2 regions of the Lysobacter sp. GCM10012299 genome follow, and region 2 is predicted to be linked to the other one. Evidence: riboswitches for the same ligand, from Rfam matches in the RefSeq annotation. Region 2 holds a riboswitch; the other holds the start of a gene.

Region 1 (3,401 bases), 200 kb from region 2:
TTTGGAACAGAACCGATACCTCAGTTCACCGGCGCATAGCGCAGCGTCAGGAACCACTCGCGGCCCGGCTGGTTGTAGAACGCCACCGTCTCGTAATCACGGTCGAACACGTTCGCCACACGCGCCTGCAGCGTCAGGTCCTGGGTGATGGCGTATTCGGCGCGCAGGTCGAGCGTGCCGTAGCCACCGAGGCGGCGCGTGTTGGCGACGTCGTCATAGCGCGAACCTTCGCCGACCGCAGTCAGGCCGACGCGGAACGCACCGAAGGCGCGGTCGACGTCGAGGCGCGCACTGTTCTTCGCACGACGGGCCAGATCGTTGCCCTCGTAGAAACCACGGCGGTTCTCGGTGTCGAGGTAGCTGATCGCGCCGTTGATGGTCCAGTCGGCGATCGTGGTGTCGGCCGACAGTTCGGCACCCTGCATGCGCGCCTTTTCGACGTTGTTGGGCAGGTTGATCGCGGCGTCGAACGCGATCAGGTTGTCGACGTCGGTGCTGAAGGTGTCGAGGTGGACGTTGAAGCCGTCACCCAGGAAGGCCAGGCCCAGCTCCCAGGTCTCGGAGTCTTCCGGACGCAGGTTCGGGTTGCCGAAGAACGGGTAGTACAGCTCGTTGAAGGTCGGCGCCTTGAACGCGCTGCCGTAGCCGGCGGTGACGCGCCAGTTGTCGGCGAACACCAGGCCCCACGCGGCACCGCCGGTGGTGTGGCCACCGAACTGCTCGTTGTCGTCGCGGCGCACGCTGGCCTCGAGCGACTGCGCGCCGAACTTGCCCTGGTACTGCACGAACGCGGCCTTGTTGTCGCGCTCGTCCTGATCGTACTGCGTGCTGCTCTCGACGCTGTCGTTGAGCCAGTCCAGGCCGACGCTGACCAGCTGGTTGGCGGCAACACCGAAGTCGCCCTGCAGCGTCGCGCTGTCGCGGTCGGTGCTGAAGAAGTCGGGGAGTTTGACGCCGCCGAGGTAGCTGTCGGACGAGTCGACGTTGCGGCCCGCGGTCAGGTGCACGTCGACGCGGTCGGACGGGTGCCAGCGCAGCTTGCCGCCGATGACCTGCTGGACCGTCCTGGAGCCGTCGGTGAAGTCGCCGTCGAACTCGTTGTCGCCTTCGTTGCGCAGGGCGTGACCCTCGATGCTCCACTGCTCGGTCAGGTTGATGCCACCGCGCAGCGACAATGCATCCTTCTCGTAGCCGTCGCGGTCGGGCTGCGAGTCCATGGCGATGAAGCAGCCGGCGCCGTCGAACGTGGCCGGGTCGAAGAAGCCGTTGCAGGCGTTGATGCCGCTGGTGCGCGTGTGCTGGTAGTCGGCACCGAACCAGCCGCGGTCGTTGCTGCCGCCGAAGCCGACGCCGTAACCCAGCGTGTCGTTGCTGCCGCCGTCGAAGCGCACGCGCGGGGCGAAGGCCTGCTTGTCGCGACGGGTGAACACCTGGATCACGCCGCCGATGGCGTCGGCGCCGTACAGGCTCGAACGCGGGCCGCGGACGATCTCGACGCGGTCGATCATTTCGATCGGCAGGTCCTGGAACGCGGTCAGGCCCGAGGTTGCCGAGCCGACGCGGATGCCGTCGACCAGCACCAGCACGTGGTCGGATTCGGCACCGCGCAGGAACAGCGTGGTCAGCTTGCCGCTGCCGCCCTGGTTGGACATCGAGATGCCGGCGCGGCCGCGCAGCAGGTCCGGCAGCGAGCGCGCCTGGCTGTGGCGGATCTGTTCGGCGTCGATGACTTCGACCGGTGCCAGCGCGTCGTTGACGCTGATGGCGGTGCGGTTGGCGGTGACGATGACCTGGTCGAGGTTGGTCGCGTCCTGCGCATGGGCAAGCGCGGGTGCGGCCAGCAGGCACGCGCCGGCAAGGGACAGATTACGCAATTGCATCGAGGAATCTCCAACGCACGGCTCGGGCCGTGACGGGCAACTGGGACAGTCGCGAGGAGAGAGAACGAGGCTGCGGTGTGGGCGCACGGCGCCAACGTCGCCGCCGCGATGCCCTCCGCATCGCAACCAGGGGTGGGCACCGCCAATGAAGGCGCGTGACCCTGCTTCCAGGCCGGTCTCCGGACTCGCGAGTGGAGGACCGGCTTTGCAAGCCGTGCTCTCTCCGGCGCCGCGCCTTCCCGTGACATGCACAGTGGCGGATGCAGCGCTTGTACTCGCTTACCGTTGCGGGGGCAGTGCCGGAATGGTCCCTGCTGGGACGTCACCGGCTTCCCGTTTCAACCCGCCGGCAGGACGCCGCCGGGTCACCTCGAAGCGGGGCGCAGTCTACGCGATCTGCTGGGGCGGTGCTCAACCCTTGTCCCTTCATCCCCGTCCCACGGTCATCCCTGCCTCACCGTCATCCCCGCGAAGGCGGGGATCCATGGACGTAGCTTCCGCGTCCGCAGAGCCAGATGGGTCCCGGCTTTCGCCGGGACGACGGAAAACATGAGGGCCTGGGTCCCGGCGTTCGCCGGGACGACGCGATTAGTCCCTGTCTGCCGGCTCGTCCAGCAGCGACGGCATCGCCATCGTTTCCTCGGCGACCTGGGTCGTCGTCACCGGGCCGGCCGGCGGGCGGTAGCGCGGTGGCGGCAGCAGGGCGATGGCCGCTTCGGTCGCGGCAACCAGTTCGCCGCGGCGTTCGTCGGGAATCTCCTGCCAATGGCAGTCCTGCAGCGCGCCTTCGATGGCGTACAGCAGGTTGAGCGTCGGCTTGAAGCCGGCGCGCTTGACCCGCATGAACGCCTCGACCGTGCCGACCGCGGCCAGGTCCTCGCGCGAGCGCAGCCCCACCTGGCGCAACCATGCCGCCGACTTGGGACCGATGTTGCGCAGCTTGTCGCCGCCTTTTTCCCCGCTCTTGCCGATACTCATGCCAGCGACTCCACGAAGGCCTGGGCAATCGCTTCCAGGCCGCGCTGGTCGTCGGCATCGAAGCGGTCGAAGTGCGGGCTGTCCAGATCGAACACGCCGATCAGCTGGCCATCCCCCCCCACAAGTGGCACGACCAGTTCAGAGTTAGACGCAGAATCGCAGGCAATGTGGCCAGGGAAGGCGTGGACATCGGCGATCCGCTGGGTCTGGCGGGTGGTCGCGGCAGCCCCGCAGACCCCCTTGTCGAGCGGAATGCGGATGCAGGCCGGCAGCCCCTGGAACGGGCCGACCACCAGTTCGGTGCCATCGAACAGGTAGAAGCCGACCCAGTTCAGGCCGGGCAGGGAGTGGTACACCAGCGCCGACAGGTTGGCTGCGTTGGCCACACGGTCGCGTTCGCCGTGCACCAGCGCCCGCGCCTGCTCGAGCAACTGTGCGTACTGTTCGGGCTTGGTGCCGCTTAGACTTTCGCTGGTGAACATATCCGCCTCTTTCCCGCAGTCTACCAGCGAGCGACCGGGGAGCCGGTCATGAACAGGCCCC
Region 2 (3,401 bases):
ATGTACATGTACGCGTGGAAGAAGGGTCTCAAGACCACCTACTACCTGCGCTCGCGCCCGGCGACGAAGATCGCCAAGGCCACCGTCAGCGGTGTCGCCGAAGCGTCCAAGCCCGAGTACACGGCGGTTGAGGCAGTCGCCTGCTCGCTGGAAAACCCGGAAAGCTGCGAGGCCTGCCAGTAGCTGTAGTCCAACCTCCCTCTCCCCTTGCGGGAGAGGGACAGGCGCCAACGGCGCCAGGGAGAGGGGACGCGCCCTCCCCCCAGGAAGAACACCAGCGTCCCCCTCTCCCGGCGCTTCGCGCCACCCTCTCCCGCCAGGGGAGAGGGTTTTCCTTCAAAGGATTTCCATGACCACCGACATCCGCCTGCTCGACCCCGGCTTCGACCTCACATTGCGGCCGATGCGCTACCCGCAGTTCTACGAGATGTACCGCGACGCGATCCGAAACACCTGGACCGTGGAAGAGGTCGACTTCTCGCTCGACGTCAACGACCTCAAGCACAAGCTCGGGCCGGCCGAGCGTCACCTGATCGAGCGCCTGGTGGCCTTCTTCGCCACCGGCGACAGCATCGTCGCCAACAACCTGGTGCTGAACCTGTACCAGCACATCAACGCGCCCGAGGCGCGCATGTACCTGTCGCGGCAGTTGTACGAGGAAGCACTGCACGTGCAGTTCTACCTGACCCTGCTCGACACCTACCTGCCCGACCCGGTCGCGCGCGCCAAGGCGTTCGATGCGGTGCAGAACATTTCGTCGATCCGCGCCAAGGCCGAGTTCTGCTTCAAGTGGATCGACTCGATCCAGGACATCCGTCGCATCGAGACGACGGAGCAGCGCCGCCAGTTCCTGCTCAACCTGATCTGCTTCGCCTGCTGCATCGAGGGCCTGTTCTTCTTCGCCGCCTTCGCCTACGTCTACTACCTGCGTTCGCGCGGCCTGCTGCACGGCCTGGCCTCGGGCACCAACTGGGTGTTCCGCGACGAGAGCTGCCACATGGCCTTCGCCTTCGAGGTGATCCGCACCGCGCGCAGCGAGCAGCCGGAACTGTTCGACGACGAACTGCAGCGCCAGGTCGTGCAGATGCTGGAGGAAGCGGTGGAGTGCGAGATGCAGTTCGCCCAGGACGTGTTGTCGGGCGGTGTCGCCGGCCTGTCGCCGAAGGACATGCGCCAGTACCTGCAGTACTGCGCCGACCAGCGCCTGGCGCAGCTGGGCATGCCACGCCATTTCGGCGCGACCAACCCGTTCGCCTTCATGGACCTGCAGGACGTGCAGGAAGTGACCAACTTCTTCGAGCGTCGCGTCTCGGCGTACCAGGTGGGCGTGCAGGGCGAGGTCGCATTCGATGCCGCGTTCTGAGGCGGCGGCGCCTCCCACCGAAGCGCGCATGACGGAGATCGTGTTCCCCGACCACACCAACCACCTGGGCACGCTGTTCGGTGGCCAGGCGCTGGCATGGATGGACAAGGCCGCCTTCGTCGCCGCCTCGCGCTATGCGCGCAGCACCGTGGTCACGGCGCGGTCGGAGCAGATCGACTTCCATGTCGCCGTGCCCAAGGGCGCGCTGGTCGAGCTGGTCGCGCGCGTGGTCGCCACCGGCCGCAGCTCGCTGCAGGTGGAAGTCGACATGCACCGCGAGGACCTGATGACCGGCGACACGCAACTGGCCACGCGCGGTCGCTTCACCATGGTCGCGCTGGACATGCACGGCCAGCCGACGCCGGTCCCTGCCCTGGTGCCATCTGCCGATTGACGCCTCCCGCCGGCGGGGCTAACGTTAGCGCCGTCGTGGTGATCATCGCTTCATAAAGATGGAGCGATGTGACAAGCACCGCCGGGCAACCGGTGGCGCCAGAGGGAATCCGGTACGGACACCCGTCCAATTCCGGAGCTGCCCCGCAGCGGTATATGGGAACGACCGCCATCCATGCACTGGGACCTTTGGCCCGGGAAGCGATGGCCAGTAGGTGAGGACGAACTCCTCGCGCCCACGAGCCCGAAGACCTGCCCCGACCGGAGAGTCCGCTCTCCGTCCGACCCCCGACCGCATGGCTCGCGCCTTGCGGCCGGTTCGCCCGCGGGGGCGAAGGTCGAAGGCTGGTCTTCTTCCGGCGCCGTTCGCGGCGTCGGTGCGTGGCCGTGCCCTCCTTCGTTGCCCTGCGTCATGCATAACGCATCGCAGGTACATCATCACCATGACCCAGGTAACCCATCTCGGCTTCCCGCGCATCGGCGCGCGACGCGAGCTCAAGCAAGCCCTCGAATCGTTCTGGAAAGGCCAGGCGACATCGGCGGAACTCCACGCAACCGCACGCGAACTGCGTGCGCGGCACTGGCAGCTGGCAAACGAGGCCGGCGTCGACACAGTGCCGTGCAACGACTTCTCCCTGTACGACCACGTGCTCGACACCGCCGTGCTGTTCGACGCCATCCCGCCCACGCACCGCGAGCTGTTCGAGGCAGACCCGCTGGCCGGCTACTTCGCCCTCGCCCGCGGCCTGCAGGACGGCCGCCACGACCTGCACGCGCTGGAGATGACCAAGTGGTTCGACAGCAACTACCACTACCTCGTGCCGCAGTTCCAGGCCGACCAGCGGTTCCGCCTGCGCGGTGACAAGCCACTGGCCGAGCTGCACGAAGCCCGTGCGCTCGGGCTGGAGGCACGCCCGGTGCTGCTCGGCCCGGTGTCGTTCCTCAAGCTGGGCAAGCGCGAGGATGGCGGCTGCCCGCTCGAACTGCTTGATGCGCTGCTGCCGGCGTATGTGCAACTGCTGCAGCAGCTGAAGACCGCCGGGGCGTCGTGGGTGCAGATCGACGAACCCTGCCTGGTGCTCGACCTGGGCGATGCCGATCGCGACGCCTATCGCCGCTCGTTCGCCGCCCTGTCCGCGGCCGACGTGCCGCAGATCCTGCTTGCAAGCTACTTCGGCGACCTGGGCGACAACGTGGACCTGGTCGCCAGCCTGCCGGTGGATGCATTGCACATTGACCTGGCACGTGCGCCGCAGCAGCTCGAACGCGTCCTGGCGGCGTGGCCCGCCGAGCGCGCCCTGAGCCTGGGCATCGTCGACGGTCGCAACGTATGGCGCACCGACCTGGATGCCGCACTGGCGCTGGTACGCACGGCCGGGTCGCGCGTGCGCTGGCTGGCGCCGTCGTGCTCGCTGCTGCACGTGCCGATTGACCTCGAGCTGGAGCGCAAGCTGCCACAGCCGCTGCGCGGCGGTATGGCGTTCGCGCGACAGAAGCTCGAAGAGCTGCGGTTGCTGGCCGATGCAAACGCAGGGGATGCTGCCGCCGCAACGGCAATCTCCAGCGCACAGGCGGCGCGCGCCGCGCATCGCAGTGCACCGGAGCTGGCCAATGGCAGCGTCCGCACGCGACTGGCTTCACTCTC

The links. A riboswitch is a leader RNA that binds a small molecule or an ion and turns the genes downstream of it on or off. The one in region 2 is predicted to bind cobalamin.
Region 1: another riboswitch for cobalamin. It lies ahead of btuB (TonB-dependent vitamin B12 receptor); the one in region 2 lies ahead of metE (5-methyltetrahydropteroyltriglutamate--homocysteine S-methyltransferase).

Annotation. Positions count from the first base shown of each region.
Region 1 covers NZ_JBHRZC010000002.1:525,299-528,699, forward strand. The annotation lists gene btuB (TonB-dependent vitamin B12 receptor) at 21-1,880, opposite strand; cobalamin riboswitch at 2,033-2,268, opposite strand; gene ACFOPO_RS06675 (TfoX/Sxy family protein) at 2,469-2,858, opposite strand; gene ACFOPO_RS06680 (GAF domain-containing protein) at 2,855-3,340, opposite strand; gene bioD (dethiobiotin synthase) at 3,389-3,401, shown strand, end outside.
Region 2 covers NZ_JBHRZC010000002.1:727,520-730,920, reverse strand. The annotation lists gene ACFOPO_RS07565 (ribonucleoside-diphosphate reductase subunit alpha) at 1-183, shown strand, start outside; gene ACFOPO_RS07560 (ribonucleotide-diphosphate reductase subunit beta) at 350-1,363, shown strand; gene ACFOPO_RS07555 (acyl-CoA thioesterase) at 1,350-1,757, shown strand; cobalamin riboswitch at 1,824-2,031, shown strand; gene metE (5-methyltetrahydropteroyltriglutamate--homocysteine S-methyltransferase) at 2,200-3,401, shown strand, end outside.